DNA from 3 places in the Pseudomonas sp. WMBT8 genome. Region 2 is predicted to be linked to each of the others. Evidence: predicted binding sites of a transcription regulator. Region 2 holds the regulator's gene; each other region holds the start of a gene.
The links. The regulator sigma-54, encoded in region 2, starts transcription at its own class of promoters, with help from an activator protein. The targets are predictions, from matches to a motif close to ANTGGCATNNANNTTGCTNT.

Region 1 (5,518 bases), 790 kb from region 2:
GGGCAAGGTTTGGGAAGGCGAGAAATTGCCGGATGCGCAGATTCGCAGCTTGAGCGAGCTGCCTTCGCTGCTCCACAGCTGGAAATAACGCGACCCGACAAGCCAGCTCCCACATGGGTTTGCGGCACTGGCCATTTGTCTCAGGCATGAAAAAGCCCGCAGCGACGGCGGGCTTTTTCAGCAAGCAAGTAACCGGCCTCAGATAGGCCGACTGCCGTACTTGTTGTCCGGCTTCTTCGGTGGATCTGCCACCACGTTGGCCTCGACTTCCTGCACTTTGCCGCCCTTGGCGAGGAATTCTTCCATCGCGCGGGCCAGCGCATCGCGCTCTTTGTTCTTGGCTTCAACGCTCGGCAACTCATCAACCGACACAGCAGCCTTGGCCTTGCCCTTGGCGGTCGGGGCCGGCGCGTCATCGCCGCCGTCGTCGTCAGCTACGTCTTCGGCAGCCGCCTCAAGACCTTCTTCGGTTTCGTCGTCACCTACTTCGAGGTCGTCGTTTTCCAGATCATCGTCGCTCATGTTCTACCTCATGACTTGCGAAAAGCAGATTAGTTATAGCCCAGCTTCACCATCTGTCGAAGGCTGCCGGAAAAAAATCAACGTCCACCGGATAACCAGTGGCTTATGCCCCGTCACCGTGCAAGGTGCCGAGGACGTTACGAGCACCGCCATGATCACGCTACTCGCCCAGATAAACGCCTTGCCATGTGCCCATTGCCAAATGGCCGGCCGTGACCTGCAAACTCAGTTGGCGAGCCGAAAGGCTGCCCTTGAAATGACCCGGGGCTTGGCCCGCAGGGTAATCAGGGTCTGCCGATGTATACAGTTCTGCGCCCATCGGCGCGCATTCTAGCGCGCTCTGGGAAAAAACAAAGTGCCGAATACGCCTACATGCCTGTAAGACATTCGCACACTGAAAAGTACCGTGTGGATCCGATCACAAACTCGACACAAAAATTCTCACACGCTTTCACCACAGGCAAATACCAGACAAAAAAATGCCCGGCAAGCCGGGCATGTTTTTTTCATAGGTTCTTACAAGTTGTAGCCACGTTCGTTGTGTTCCGCCAGGTCCAGGCCAACGGCCTCTTCCTCTTCGGTCACACGCAGGCCGATGGTCAAGTCCAGCACCTTGAGAATCACAAAGGTCACGATACCGGTGTAGATCACGGTAAAGCCTACGCCCTTGGCCTGGATCCAGACCTGCGCGGCAATATCGGTCACCGTGCCGAAGCCACCCAGGATCGGCGCCGCGAATACACCGGTGAGGATCGCCCCGACAATCCCGCCAACACCGTGCACGCCGAAGGCATCCAGGGAGTCATCGTAGCCCAGCTTGCGCTTGAGGCTGGTGGCGCAGAAGAAGCAGATCACGCCAGACGCCAGGCCGATCACCAGGGCGCCCATTGGGCCCACGGTACCGGCGGCCGGAGTAACGGCCACCAGGCCGGCGACCACACCCGAGGCGATGCCCAGGGCGCTTGGTTTGCCGTGGGTGATCCACTCGGCGAACATCCAGCCCAGTGCCGCAGCCGCGGTAGCGATCTGGGTCACCAGCATCGCCATGCCCGCCGTGCCGTTGGCCGCAGCAGCGGAGCCGGCGTTGAAGCCGAACCAACCGATCCACAGCATCGCCGCGCCGATCAGGGTGTAGCCCAGGTTATGCGGGGCCATCGGCGTAGTCGGGTAGCCTTTACGCTTGCCGAGCACGATGCACGCCACCAGGCCAGCCACACCGGCGTTGATGTGCACCACGGTGCCGCCAGCGAAGTCCAGCACGCCCCAGTCCCACATCAGGCCGCCGTTGCCGCTCCAGACCATGTGCGCGATCGGCGCATAGACCAGGGTGAACCAGATGGCCATGAACAGCAGCATGGCGGAGAACTTCATACGCTCGGCAAACGCACCGACGATCAGCGCCGGGGTGATGATCGCGAAGGTCATCTGGAAGGTGATGAACACCGCTTCCGGGAACAGCGCTGCAGGCCCAGTGATGCTGGACGGTGTGACACCCGCCAGGAACGCCTTGCCCATGCCGCCGAAGAACGAGTTGAAGTTGACGACGCCTTGCTCCATGCCCGTGGTGTCGAACGCAATGCTGTAGCCGTAGACGACCCACAGGATGCTGATCAGACCGGTAATGGCGAAGCACTGCATCATCACAGAAAGAATGTTTTTGGAGCGGACCATGCCGCCGTAGAACAGCGCCAGGCCAGGGATGGTCATGAACAGCACCAGTGCGGTGGCTGTCAGCATCCAGGCAGTGTCGCCGGAATTGAGGACTGGAGCCGCCACTTCGTCTGCCGCCATGGCCAGGCTGGGCATTACGATGGACAACAGGGCTCCTAGCCCTGCGAATTTACGCAGAGTCATATTGTTTTCTCCTGGGGCGTTGGGGTTTGGCGGCTTAGATTGCGTCGGTATCGGTTTCGCCGGTACGGATGCGAATAGCCTGTTCCAGATTGACCACGAAGATCTTGCCGTCGCCGATCTTGCCGGTGTTGGCCGCCTTGGTTATCGCCTCGATAACCCGATCAAGATCCTTGTCGTCAATGGCGACATCAATCTTCACCTTCGGCAGGAAATCGACTACGTATTCCGCGCCGCGATACAGCTCGGTATGACCCTTCTGCCGACCGAAGCCTTTGACCTCAGTGACGGTAATGCCCTGCACGCCGATCTCGGACAGTGACTCGCGTACATCGTCCAACTTGAACGGCTTGATGATGGCAGTGACTAGCTTCATGAAAACTCTCTCCCGAATTGGTGGACTTGCCCCAGGAAAACAAACCCGTCTCAAGTCTAAGCGCAGTGCCTGGCTTTGTAACGCATCGTCGCCTCGGCAATTGCCTTGGCGACGCCAGCTAACCGTTGGTGACGAAACATGTACCCTGGTCCGTCAGCGCACTGCATTCGTCACAGCGACTGCATCAGTGCATGGGTCATGATCGTCTAAGCAGAAACCTTGCCAGCTCCGTAAAAATCACTGAAATCAATCCGTTGCCCGCTCACACCGAGCGATGGGCCGTTGTAGCAGCCCACATACGCACAAAAACAGTGCGTCCGCATTCGGGCCAATGCGCGAAAAGCGTGCGCAGAGCACTGGGAAAAGACTATAGGCGCTGCGTGATACACTGCCGGCCAACTGTTTTCCGGAATGTTTCCCATGCTCGCGCCCAAAGACCTCCTCGACGCCCTGAGCGGCCACGCCTCTCGCCTGTTCAGCGGCGAGACCCCGCTGCCTCGCAATGAAATCGAAAGCCAGTTCAAGGCACTGCTGCAAAGCGGGTTCAGCAAACTGGACCTGGTCAGCCGGGAAGAATTCGACAGCCAGATGGTAGTCCTGGCCCGCACCCGAGCACGCCTGGAGAGCCTGGAGGCGAAGGTGGCAGAGTTGGAAGCACGGTTGAATCCACCCCAGGAATAACCACCCTGCCCCCTGTAGGAGCCGGCTTGCCGGCGATGGCTGTCTACCTGACACACCAAGCCGGCTCCTGCAATTTCAACGCCCGGATACGTTCAGTAAAACCTGCGCAAGGCGCCTCCCCCTCTCTCGTCTACCCTTGAAAAACCGCAAAGCGGCCCTCCCTTCAAGGAACGAACATGTCCCTCGCCATCGTCCACAGCCGCGCCCAGATCGGCGTCGAAGCCCCCGCCGTCACGGTCGAAGTGCATATGGCCAATGGCTTGCCGTCCCTGACCCTGGTGGGCTTGCCGGAGACTGCGGTCAAGGAAAGCAAAGACCGCGTGCGCAGCGCCATTCTCAACAGTGCGCTGCAATACCCCGCGCGCCGCATCACCCTTAACCTGGCGCCCGCCGACCTGCCCAAGGACGGCGGGCGTTTTGATCTGGCGATTGCCCTGGGGATTCTCGCGGCCAGCGTACAGGTGCCGGCACAGGCGTTGGATGGCGTGGAGTGCCTCGGCGAACTGGCCCTGTCTGGCGAAGTGCGTGCCGTCAAAGGTGTGTTGCCAGCCGCATTGGCCGCACGCAAGGCCGGGCGCAGCGTGATCGTGCCCAGGGCCAATGCCGAGGAGGCGTGCCTGGCCGGCGGGTTGAAGGTGATTGCGGTGGATCATCTGCTGCAAGTGGTGGCGCACCTGAATGGGCTGGTGCCGATCGAGCCTTACACGTCCGACGGATTGCTGTACCTGAACAAACCTTACCCGGACCTGAGCGAGGTGCAGGGCCAACTGGCCGCCAAGCGCGCACTGCTGATTGCGGCAGCGGGTGCCCACAACTTGCTGTTCAGCGGGCCACCCGGCACCGGCAAGACCTTGCTTGCCAGCCGCCTGCCCGGCCTGCTACCGCCCTTGAGCGAACAGGAGGCGCTGGAAGTGGCGGCGATCCAATCAGTGGTCAGCCTGGCGCCGTTGAGCCACTGGCCTCATCGGCCCTTTCGCCAGCCGCACCATTCCGCGTCCGGGCCGGCGCTGGTGGGCGGCGGCTCGAAACCGCAGCCTGGGGAAATCACCCTGGCCCATCACGGGGTGTTGTTTCTCGATGAGCTGCCGGAATTTGATCGCAAGGTGCTGGAGGTGCTGCGCGAACCGCTGGAATCGGGACATATCGTGATTTCCCGGGCACGCGACCGCGTCAGCTTCCCGGCACGCTTTCAACTGGTGGCGGCGATGAACCCCTGCCCTTGCGGTTACATGGGTGAGCCCAGTGGACGTTGCCGGTGTACGCCGGAGCAGATCCAGCGCTACCGCAACAAACTCTCCGGGCCGTTGCTGGACCGGATTGATTTGCACCTGACCGTGGCACGTGAAACCACCGTGCTGAACCCCTCCCAAAAGGTCGGTGATGACACGGCGAAGGCATCCGCCCAAGTGGCCGAGGCCCGGGAGCGCCAGCAAGGGCGCCAGGGTTGCGCGAATGCCTTCCTCGACCTGGCGGGATTACGCGAGCACTGCGCACTGGTAAACGCCGATGAAAGCTGGCTGGAGAGCGCTTGCGAGCGGCTGACGTTATCGCTGCGCGCAGCCCACCGACTGCTCAAGGTCGCGCGTACCCTGGCAGACCTTGAGCAAGTGGAAGGCATCGCTCGCCATCACTTGGCGGAGGCATTGCAGTACCGGCCGGCATCAGTTGGCTAGCAGCGTTCAGGAAAAATCCAGCAGCAGCCTCGCCACTTCCAGCACCTCACCCAGTACCGCTTCTGCCGACTCGGCGGAAGGCTTGAGCATCAGGTCATCGGCGTAGCCCATCGCCAGGGCGAAGAGCTGCCGTGCAGCGCGTTGGGGCGACTTGCAGCGAAAGACCCCGGCAGCGACACCCCGCTCGATCACCTCGGCAAGCATGCCTTGCCATTGGGCATTGATCACCAGGTAAGCCTTGGCCATTTGCGCGTCATGCATGGCCTCGTCCCAGGCGTCCAGCCAGAGAGCCCAGCCTGCATCGGCGGTGCTGGGCAGACAGTCGCTCAAGAATCCTACGAGCGCCTCCAGTGGTGGGGCATCGGCCAAGGGCTCGCGCACTTCATCCAATTGCTCATTCGCAAAGCGCACAAAG
Region 2 (5,518 bases):
CCGCCTGTACTTCCTCGAAGACGGCAGTGAATTCAAGACGTTCAACACGCTGGACGGCCAGGGCATCAAGATGCTGATGGCCTCTGGCGTGCAAACCGCGATTATCAGTGGTCGCAAGACCCCGGTCGTGGAACGCCGCGCACAAAACCTGGGGATTCCTTACCTGTATCAGGGCCGCGAGGATAAACTGGTGGTCCTGGATGAGCTTCTTGGGAAACTCAACCTAAGCTATGAGCAGGTCGCCTATCTGGGTGACGACTTACCTGACTTGCCGGTGATTCGCCGCGTCGGCCTGGGCATGGCGGTGGCCAATGCCGCGTCATTTGTTCGCGAACACGCCCACGGCATTACCCAGGCCCGTGGCGGCGAAGGTGCCGCGCGCGAGTTCTGCGAGCTGATCCTGCGCGCCCAGGGCAGCCTTGAAGCGGCCCACGCCGCCTACCTATAGAGCCTTCTATGCTGAGCAAAAAGATTCGCAACTTCCTGATATTCGGAGCCATCGCCGCGCTGTTCCTCGCGGTGGGCTACTGGAATATCAGCCCGGAGCGCTTCCTCGACCAGCCTGTCGCGCAGGTCGACCAGGGCGCCATCGACTATTACGCCACCAACGCCTACAGCGTGCAGTTCCTGCCAGACGGCAAGGTGCAGTACGAAATGACGTCGGACAAGGTCGAACACCTGAAGGCTTCGGAGGTCACACTGCTGACCAATCCGGACCTGAACCTGTATCGCGGCACCGAATTTCCGTGGCACGTCACCAGCAAGCGTGGCGAGGTCAACCCGGACGGTACCGAAGTGGAGCTGATCGACTCGGTGCGTGTTGCCCGCACTGACGCCCAGAACCGCGACACCATTATTACCAGCAGTCGCATGACCGTATTCCCACAGAAGCAATATGCGCAGACCGAGCAAGACGTTAGAATCGACGGCGCTGGCGGTGTATCGACTGGCAAGGGAATGAAAGCGTATTTGAAAGAAAGCAGGATACACCTGCTATCGAACGTAAGAGGACAGTATGAGGCTCGTTAAAACCCTCCCTATTTTGCTCGGTCTGGGCGCAGCACTGGGAAGCGTGAGCGCCTGGGCTCTGCCGAACGATAGCCAGCAACCGATCCACATTCAGGCTGACGATGCGCAGTTGGATGACAAACAAGGTATCGCGACCTACAAGGGCGACGTAATCATCACTCAAGGCTCGATGAAGATTACCGGCAATACCGTAACCCTTACCCGCACCCCGGCTGGCGACATCGACGTCGTGACCTCGGTGGGCAACCTGGCCTATTTCGAGCAGCAACAGGCGGCGACCGACCCAGCTCCGATCAAGGGCTACGGCGTGACCATCCAGTACCATGCCCCGCAGAATCGCATCGTACTGACCGACCGCGCCAAAGTGATCAGCAGTGACGGCAACTCGACCGAAGGCGAGAAAATCGTCTACGACACCGTCAAGCAGGTCGCCACTGCCGGCCGCGCCAATGGCACCAAGGTCACTGCGCCACGTCCGCGAATCGACATGGTTATCCAGCCGAAGAAGAAGGCCCAGTAATGGCAACCCTGAAAGCCCAGCATCTGGCCAAGGCCTATAAAAGCCGTCAGGTCGTGCGCGACGTCAGCCTGTCGATCGACAGCGGCCAGATCGTCGGCCTGCTTGGCCCCAACGGTGCCGGCAAGACCACCTGCTTCTACATGATTGTCGGCCTGGTCCAGGCGGACCAGGGTCGCGTATTGATCGACGACCTGGACGTCAGCCACCAGCCCATGCACGGTCGTGCACGGGCCGGGATCGGCTATCTCCCCCAGGAGGCGTCGATCTTCCGCAAACTGTCGGTGTCCGACAACATCATGGCGATCCTTGAAACCCGCAAGGAACTGGATCGCGACGGACGCCGCCAGGAGCTGGAAAGCCTGCTGCAGGAGTTCCACATCAACCACATTCGCGACAACCTCGGCATGAGCCTGTCCGGCGGCGAGCGCCGTCGCGTGGAAATCGCCCGCGCCCTGGCCACTGCACCGAAGTTCATCCTGCTGGATGAACCCTTCGCCGGTGTCGACCCGATTTCGGTAGGCGACATCAAGCAGATCATCCATCACCTCAAGGCCAAGGGGATCGGCGTACTGATCACCGACCACAACGTGCGTGAGACCCTGGATATCTGCGAAACCGCCTACATCGTCAACGACGGCCAACTGATTGCCGAAGGCGACTCCGCCACCATCCTGGCCAACGAACTGGTCAAGGAAGTGTACCTGGGGCACGAGTTCCGCCTGTAAGCGCTGGGGTGTCAGGACATTCGCCATCAGGCGCGGGAGTCAATAAAAACCTCATTATTTTTATTGTTACCGCGCTCTAGGCAAAGCCCCCGATATCAGGCATATAATTTGCTTATGTTTGGCGCTCACGCGCCCTGTCGTGGATGGCGCATTGCGCCGGCGAATAAGGTGTTAAGCCCCTGCCATGAAACCATCGCTAGTCCTGAGAATGGGCCAGCAGCTGACGATGACACCGCAGCTGCAACAGGCCATCCGCCTGCTCCAATTGTCGACCCTGGACCTGCAACAGGAAATCCAGGAGGCCCTGGAGTCCAACCCGATGCTCGAACGCCAGGAAGAAGGCGACGACTTCGATAATGCCGACCCGCTGGCCGACAACATAGAGCAAAAACCCAACACTGACGTCCAGGAACCGTCCTACCAGGAAACCGCACCCACGGTGGATAACCTGGAAGAAGGCGAATGGAACGAACGCATCCCCAATGAACTGCCGGTGGATACGGCCTGGGAAGATGTCTACCAGACCAGCGCCAGCAGCCTGCCCAGCAACGATGATGACGAGTGGGACTTCACCACCCGCACCTCCGTCGGCGAAAGCCTGCAGAGCCACTTGCTGTGGCAACTGAACCTTGCCCCGATGTCCGACACCGATCGCCTGATCGCCGTGACCCTGATCGACTGCATCAACAATCAGGGCTACCTGGACGAAACCCTTGAAGAAATCCTCGAGGCCTTCGACCCGGAGCTGGATATCGAGCTGGACGAAATCGAAGCCGTCCTGCACCGCATCCAGCAGTTCGAGCCTGCCGGCATTGGCGCGCGCAACCTCAGCGAGTGCCTGTTGCTGCAATTGCGCCAACTGCCCGCCAAGACACCGTGGCTGACCGAGGCCCAACGCCTGGTCACCGATTACATCGACCTGTTGGGCAGCCGCGACTACAGCCAGCTGATGCGCCGGATGAAGCTCAAGGAAGATGACCTGCGCCAGATCATCGAACTGGTACAGAGCCTCAACCCGCGCCCAGGCTCGCAGATCGAGTCCAGCGAAGCCGAATATGTCGTACCTGACGTAATTGTGCGCAAGGACAACGAGCGCTGGCTGGTGGAACTGAACCAGGAATCGGTGCCACGCCTGCGGGTCAACCCGCAGTACGCAGGCTTCGTGCGCCGGGCCGATACCAGTGCCGACAACACGTTCATGCGCAACCAGTTGCAGGAAGCACGCTGGTTCATCAAGAGCCTGCAAAGCCGCAACGAGACCCTGATGAAAGTGGCCACCCAGATCGTCGAGCATCAGCGCGGCTTCCTGGAGTACGGCGACGAAGCGATGAAGCCTTTGGTGCTGCATGACATTGCCGAGGCTGTCGGCATGCATGAATCGACTATCTCCCGGGTCACTACGCAGAAATTCATGCATACCCCACGGGGTATATATGAGCTGAAATACTTTTTCTCCAGCCACGTCAGCACCTCCGAGGGCGGCGAATGCTCGTCCACGGCGATCCGCGCGATCATCAAAAAACTGGTTGCGGCGGAAAATCAGAAAAAGCCGTTGAGTGACAGCAAGATCGCTGGTTTACTGGAAGCACAAGGCATTCAGGTCGCCCGTCGAACCGTCGCCAAGTACCGCGAGTCCCTTGGGATCGCGCCTTCCAGCGAGCGTAAGCGGTTGATGTGACGGGCAGGCCACAGCGTTCCAGTGGCGGGTATCCCTACCCGCCGCTTTATGCACTGGCAACGAAGGAGAAGCTGTATGCAAGTCAACATCAGTGGACACCAACTGGAAGTGACCGAACCGCTGCGCGCCTACATCAGCGAAAAACTCAAACGAATTGAGGGGCATTTCGACAAGATCACCAATGTGCAAGTCATCATGTCTGTCGAAAAGCTGAAGCAGAAAATCGAAGCCACCTTGCGTATACCCGGCGGGGAAGTAGTCGCCAATGCAGAGCATTCAGACATGTATGCCGCCATTGACGACCTGACCGACAAGCTGGATCGCCAAATCAAAAAGCATAAGGAAAAGCAGCAGAGCCTTCTTCAAGGCACAGGCCGCTAACACTCCCCACCCATGATTCGACTTGAAACCATCCTGACCCCCGGCCGTTCCCTCGTGAACGCGCCGGGCGGCAGTAAAAAGAAAGCCCTCGAACAGATTGCCAACCTGATCAGCCGCGAAGTGCCTGAACTGGTGATGCAAGACGTGTATGAGGCCCTGATCGCCCGTGAAAAACTTGGCTCGACCGGTTTTGGCAACGGCATCGCTATTCCTCATTGCCGCCTCAAAGGCTGTGAAACACCGGTAAGCGCCCTGCTGCACCTGGACGCCCCCACTGATTTCGACGCCATCGATGGCGCTCCGGTTGACCTGCTGTTCGTCCTTCTGGTCCCGGAAGCGGCCACCGATGCACACCTGGAGCTGCTCCGGCAGATCGCCAGCATGCTCGACCGTGAAGAAGTACGTAAGAAACTGCGTAGCGCCAGCACCAATGAAGCGCTGTATCAGGTTGTCCTAGATGAGCAAAGCGGGCAGTAATCATGCGTTTGATCATCGTCAGCGGGCGTTCCGGCTCAGGTAAAAGTACGGCCCTCAATGTGTTAGAGGACAACGGCTTCTATTGCATCGACAACTTGCCGGCTGGCCTCCTGCCCGAGCTGGCTGAGCGCGCGCTGATCCATACCGAACTGGCGCAACCGTTGGTGGCCGTTTCGATCGATGCACGCAACCTACCCAGCCACCTCACGCGATTCCCGGAATTGCTTGAAGAGGTACGTGCCAAGCATATTCATTGCGACGTGCTGTACCTGGACGCCGACGAAGAAACGCTGCTCAAGCGCTTCTCGGAGACCCGTCGCCGCCACCCGCTGAGCAGCCCACACCGCTCGCTGGCCGAAGCCATCGAAGACGAGACCAAGCTGTTGGGGCCGATCATCGATTTGGCCGACCTCAAGATCAATACCACTAGCCTGAACCTTTACCAGCTGCGTGACGCCATCAAGCTGCGCCTGCTGAACCAACCGGAACCGGGCACGGCCTTCCTGGTTGAATCCTTTGGTTTCAAGCGGGGCATGCCGGTAGACGCCGACCTGGTATTTGACGTGCGTTGCCTGCCCAACCCTTATTGGAAGCCGGAACTGCGCGATCAGTCCGGGCTGGACCTACCGGTTGCCGAGTACCTGGCGGCGCAACCGGATGTGGAAGAGATGTTCCAGGACATCTCCAGCTACCTGCTCAAGTGGCTAC
Region 3 (5,518 bases), 2.7 Mb from region 2:
GCGCAGGATCGCCCCTGCCAGGATCGGCGTGGCGACCATCAGCCCGCGTTGCTGGGTGGTCAGTTGCAGGTCGGCGGCGATCTGCACCGCCAGCGGGCCCAATAGGTACCAGACCATGAAACTCAGGTCGAAATACAGGAACGCGGCAAACAAGGTCGGGGTGTGCCCGGATTTCCAGAAGCTTGATTTCATCACGCACCTCAGATTGGGGATCTTGTAGAAGGCCTGGTGATGGAACGGCCAGCGAAGGCCGCCCCATCCAAACGAAAAAACGCCGCCACCGGGTTCGCCTGGGCAAACCGGATGTGCGACGTCTTTGTCGTGGAGGGGCAACCGCCGTTGGCTACCTGTGGTGTTTAGTTAGCAAGTCTTGCGCCAACCGTGACATTGCCCTCGCGGGCAGGCCCGTTCCCACCTTGGGCGATTGCGGTTGTGTGGCTCAGCCTAGCAATTCACTCATGGCAATAATCTGCTCCGCCACCTGGATCAACTTCTGCTGGCGGCTCATGGCCTGGCGGCGCATCAGGGTGTAGGCCTGTTCCTCATTGCAGTCCTTCATTTTCATCAGCAAGCCCTTGGCCAGCTCGATGCGCTTGCGTTCCGCCAGTTGCTGGTCGCGGGCCAGTAGTTGTGCGCGCAAGGCCTGGTCGCTCTCGAAGCGCGCCATGGCGACATCGAGGATCGGTTGCAGGCGCTGGGCCTGGATGCCTTCGACGATGTAGGCGCTGACCCCGGACTTGATCGCCTGGCGCATCACCCCGGGATCATGTTCGTCGGTAAACATCACGATGGGCCGCGGCTGGTCGCGGCTGACCAGCACCACTTGCTCCATCACATCGCGCCCGGGTGATTCGGTATCGATCAGAATCACGTCCGGGCGCACCGTTTCGACGCGCGCCGGTAGGTCGATGGTCAGGCCGGACTCGTCGATTACCTCAAAACCGGCTTCGGTCAGCGCGCTCTTGAGGCGCCCGACTTTGCGTGGGGTGTCATTGATCAGCAGGATTCGCAACATGGGTGGCCTCCGGTCAGCGCAAGGCGTGGCGGACGACATCGTCGGCCAGGGCATGCAGGCGGAAACTGCGGGCATAACCGGCCGGGTCCGAGCCGTCCCAGACCTTGCCGTCGATCAATTGGCTGCTGCGCATCTGCGTGTCCATGGCCGCCACGCCCACGGCGCTTGCGGCCTGGCGATAGAGATCCAGTTGCTGCACCTGGCGGGCCACGGCGAGGTAATCGGGGTCTTCCCGCAAAAGGCCCCAGCGGCGGAACTGGGTCATGAACCACATGCCATCGGACAGGTACGGCAGGTTGACCTCGCCCTCGCCATGGAAGCGCAGCGCGTGCGCGTCCTGCCAGTGGTTGCCCAGGCCGTCGGCATAGGCGCCCAGCAGCCGTGGCTCGATGCAGTCGAGCGGGGCGTCCAGGTATTCCCGGGCGCTCAGCAGTTGCGCGGTGGAACGTCGGTTTTCGATGCTGTCGTCGATAAAGCGGCTGGCTTCCAGGACCGCCATCACCAGCACCCGGGCGGTGTTGGGGTACTGCTCGACAAACGCCTGGGTGCAGCCCAGGACTTTCTCCGGGTGGTCCGGCCAGATCGCCTGGCTGGTGGCGAGGGTAAAACCCTGGTGCTGTTGCGCCGCGCTGGCGCACCAGGGTTCGCCGACACATAGGCCGTCGATCCGCCCGGCTTGCAGGTGCGCGACCATCTGCGGTGGCGGCACTACCACACTGTCCACATCCCGCAATGGATGAATGCCCTGGCTAGCCAGCCAGTAATACAACCACATGGCGTGGGTGCCGGTAGGAAACGTCTGGGCGAAGGTCAGTTTTGTCCGGCTTTGGTGCACCTTGCGCGCCAGTGCCTCAGGACTGGTCACGCCCTGTTGTTGCAGGCCCTGGGACAGGTTGATGCCCTGGCCGTTCTGGTTCAGGCCCATCAGCACCGCCATGTCGGTCGGCGCAACGCCGCCGATGCCCAGGTGCACCGCATAGATCAGGCCGTACAGGCTGTGGGCGGCGTCGAGTTCGCCGCTGACCAGCTTGTCCCGCAGGCCGGCCCAGGATGACTGGCGCTTGAGGTTTAGCGTCAGGCCGTAGGGCTGGGCAAACCCCTGGGTCGCCGCGACCACTAGCGAGGCACAATCGCTCAAGGCCATGAAGCCCAGGTCGAGGCTGCTCTTTTCCGGGGCATCGCTGCCGTTGACCCAGGCCAGAGGGTTGTTGGCCTGGCTGTTGCCGAGCTGATCACTCATCTACACCTACCTTCTGTATGAAAAAAGGCGTCGTTATGCCAGGCGGCATGCAAGCCGCGGCAGGTAACGACGCCTTTGTCTGTGAGCCCGTTCCGGCGTTGGCGCGGGCTGCGCTGGGTAGGGCAAAGCAAGGCACATGCCACGGCGCCCGGGCGAGTGGTGGTTGATCAGGTTTTCATCAAGATTGCACCCGGGTGGGCTTTCACTATGGCGCTCTTTCACGCAACACCGTCCAGGAAACCCGGCGTGCTCCTTGATCGATCTAACGCAACGACCTGTCGTGGCTTTTTACAGCGCTGGCTGCTGGGCGGTCTGTTGATGCTCAATGCCTTGCCGGCCATGGGCGAGTCCTATCTGATGTGGGACGAAAGCCTACAAGGCTTCTTCAGACGGCTTGCGGTGCCCCTGGGCCAGCCCATCGTGGTCAGCAAACTGGCGGCGGGCAAGCGCATTATCGGGCATTTTGATTTTGCCCATGCACTAGCGGTCCTGGAGAGCGTGGCGTTGCAGCACGATCTGATCTGGTACAGCGACGGCCAGGTGCTGCATCTCTACGACGCCAGCGAGGCCAAGAGTTCCGGGGTGACCCTGCGCTACATGACCGTCGACCGATTGCGCCAGGTCATGCGCCGCGCGGGGCTCGAAGAGGCGCGTTACCCCCTGCGCAAGGCCGGCGCCCGATTGTTTTATGTGTCGGGGCCCGCCAACTACGTCGACCACGTCCTGCGCCTGGCCCAGTTGATGGATCGCCCGCGCCCGGCGCGACGCGAGGCCCCGCCTGAAGTGGGCGTAGTCCAGGTGCAGAATGCCGACGTCTCGGACCGTCGGTATGACATGGGCTCGCAGACCATCACCGTGCCGGGTGTCGCCACGCTGCTCGAGAAACAGCTCGCCACGCTGGGGCGCAAGGCCGGCACCGGCGCGGTGGTAATCGCCTACCCAGAGACCAACAGCCTGCTGGTCAAAGGCAGTGAGCAGCAGTTGAGGCTGATCAAAAAACTGGTGGCTGAGCTGGACACACCCGCGCATTCCGTCACTTCGACGCCCTTGAGTGCCGAGCAATACGAGCGTGTGCGGCGTGCATTTGCGCGGATCGCCGAGCCGTAGCGGGGTTTGTACAGACTTCGAAAGTTCCTACGCAACACTCCCGGAAAACTTCGAAGCAGCGGGCTTTTTCCTAACGTGAAACTGGCTGCGGGTTTCTATAGTCGCCCTATCTCCCAGACGGTGCGCTATGGAAAATCAGGGCGCCGTGAATGTCCGCAGACAGGTACAGAGGTTTGAATGGTTGTTGCAGTTGAGGGCTTGATGGCGGCGTCCCTCGCCTTTGGTCATTGGAGGTTGCAGGCGGATGGCAGGTTGACCACTGAAGGTCGCGACATTCAGCTACCACCCAAGGAATGTCACGTGTTGCGCCTGTTGCTGGCCACGCCCGGCGTGCTGGTCAGCAAGGACCACCTGCTGGAGCAGGTCTGGCCCCATACCGATATCGCCGAAGAGTCCCTGACCCGGTGCATCTACGCGCTGCGCAAGCAGTTGGAGGGCGACCGGGCGCTGATCGCGACCGTGTATGGCCGTGGTTATCGCTTCAATGGCCGGGTGCGGGTGATCGAGCCACCTGGCCCGGCGCAGGCGGCGGGCAAAGCGCCCCGTGCGTGCCCTGCCTGTGGATGGTATGGCGAGCGGGCATGAAACGCGCCTGCCGGCTGGGACTGTTGTTGCTTTGCCTGGGCGGGGCAGGCGAAGCCCGGGCGTACTGCTGGGCCGAGGCCGCTCGTCAATACGATATCGAGCCGGAACTGTTGCAGGCGATTGCCGCTGTGGAGTCCGGCTACCGTGCCGAGGCCATGAACTACAGCAATAACAACGGCACCTATGATATTGGCCTGATGCAAATCAACAGCATCCATCTGCCTCGCCTGCTCAAGCAGGGCATTACCGAGCAGCGCCTGTTGGATGAGCCCTGTCTGTCGGTCGAGGTGGGGGCCTCGATCCTGGCCGGCTTCATCAAGCAGTTTGGCTACAACTGGACTGCCGTGGGCGCCTATAACGTCGGGCCTGGGGCGGGGACCGAGCGTGACGCGTTGCGCCTGCGCTACGCGCAGAAGATCTGGAGCCGCTATGAAGAGTTGATGGCCCATCGCAATGGATGATCGACCGGCGGTGTGCCATGCCTCGCACGGACCCGCCACCCCGGCTATAATCGCCGCCACCTTTTGCCGCCATCCGAGTCAAGCCCGCCCATGTATACCCTGGCCCGCCAGCTGTTGTTCAAACTCTCCCCGGAAACTTCCCACGATCTGTCCCTGGACCTGATCGGCGCGGGTGGCCGCCTGGGGCTCAATGGCCTGGTGTGCAAGGCGCCGGCGAAGATGCCGGTGTCGGTGATGGGGCTCGATTTTCCCAACCCGGTGGGCCTGGCGGCTGGCCTGGACAAGAATGGCGCGGCCATCGATGGCTTCGCGCAGTTGGGGTTCGGTTTTGTCGAGATCGGCACCGTCACACCGCGCCCGCAGCCGGGCAATCCCAAGCCGCGTATTTTCCGCCTGCCGGAAGCCGAGGCGATCATCAACCGCATGGGCTTCAACAACCTGGGGGTTGACCACCTGCTGTCCCGGGTACAGGCCGCCAAGTACAAGGGCATCCTGGGGATCAATATCGGCAAGAACTTCGATACCCCGGTGGAGCGTGCGGTGGATGACTACCTGACTTGCCTGGACAAGGTATACGCCCACGCCAGCTATGTGACAGTCAACGTCAGTTCGCCCAACACCCCGGGCCTGCGCAGCCTGCAGTTTGGCGACTCCCTCAAGCAGCTGCTCGAAGCCCTGCGCCAGCGCCAGGAAGACCTGGCGGTACGCCACGGCAAGCGCGTGCCGTTGGCAATCAAGATCGCCCCGGACATGAGCGACGAAGAAACCGTGCTGGTGGCCCAGGCCCTGGTGGATTCGGGGATGGACGCGGTGATTGCGACCAACACCACCCTCAGCCGTGTCGGCGTTGAAGGCCTGGCCTATGGTGACGAAGCCGGTGGCCTTTCCGGTGCGCCAGTGCGTGACCAGAGCACTCATATCGTCAAGGTGCTGGCGGCCGAACTGGCCGGTCGTTTGCCGATCATCGCCGTGGGCGGGATCACCGAAGGCAAGCACGCTGCCGAGAAAATCGCCGCAGGGGCCAGCCTGGTGCAGTTGTATTCCGGGTTTATCTACAAGGGGCCAGCGCTGATTCGCCAATCGGTCGACGCTATCGCGGCGCTCCCCAAA

Region 1: the regulator sigma-54 is predicted to act here: its motif matches at 2,957-2,976, upstream of glnK (P-II family nitrogen regulator).
Region 3: the regulator sigma-54 is predicted to act here: its motif matches at 2,380-2,399, upstream of ACO77H_RS07445 (CmpA/NrtA family ABC transporter substrate-binding protein).

What each region holds. Positions count from the first base shown of each region.
Region 1 covers NZ_CP188096.1:5,900,763-5,906,280, forward strand. The annotation lists gene ACO77H_RS27015 (HAD family hydrolase) at 1-88, shown strand, start outside; gene sutA (transcriptional regulator SutA) at 199-522, opposite strand; partial or broken gene ACO77H_RS27025 (YjbQ family protein) at 683-787, opposite strand; gene ACO77H_RS27030 (ammonium transporter) at 1,039-2,376, opposite strand; gene glnK (P-II family nitrogen regulator) at 2,411-2,749, opposite strand; gene ACO77H_RS27040 (accessory factor UbiK family protein) at 3,170-3,430, shown strand; gene ACO77H_RS27045 (YifB family Mg chelatase-like AAA ATPase) at 3,607-5,103, shown strand; gene ACO77H_RS27050 (TetR/AcrR family transcriptional regulator) at 5,110-5,518, opposite strand, start outside.
Region 2 covers NZ_CP188096.1:5,110,016-5,115,533, forward strand. The annotation lists gene ACO77H_RS23210 (KdsC family phosphatase) at 1-448, shown strand, start outside; gene lptC (LPS export ABC transporter periplasmic protein LptC) at 457-1,029, shown strand; gene lptA (lipopolysaccharide transport periplasmic protein LptA) at 1,016-1,549, shown strand; gene lptB (LPS export ABC transporter ATP-binding protein) at 1,549-2,274, shown strand; gene ACO77H_RS23230 (RNA polymerase factor sigma-54) at 2,459-3,952, shown strand; gene hpf (ribosome hibernation-promoting factor, HPF/YfiA family) at 4,028-4,333, shown strand; gene ptsN (PTS IIA-like nitrogen regulatory protein PtsN) at 4,346-4,810, shown strand; gene rapZ (RNase adapter RapZ) at 4,813-5,518, shown strand, end outside.
Region 3 covers NZ_CP188096.1:1,682,699-1,688,216, forward strand. The annotation lists gene ACO77H_RS07435 (nitrate/nitrite transporter) at 1-192, opposite strand, end outside; gene ACO77H_RS07440 (ANTAR domain-containing response regulator) at 440-1,015, opposite strand; gene ACO77H_RS07445 (CmpA/NrtA family ABC transporter substrate-binding protein) at 1,029-2,255, opposite strand; gene ACO77H_RS07450 (secretin N-terminal domain-containing protein) at 2,502-3,362, shown strand; gene ACO77H_RS07455 (winged helix-turn-helix domain-containing protein) at 3,540-3,947, shown strand; gene ACO77H_RS07460 (transglycosylase SLT domain-containing protein) at 3,944-4,408, shown strand; gene ACO77H_RS07465 (quinone-dependent dihydroorotate dehydrogenase) at 4,499-5,518, shown strand, end outside.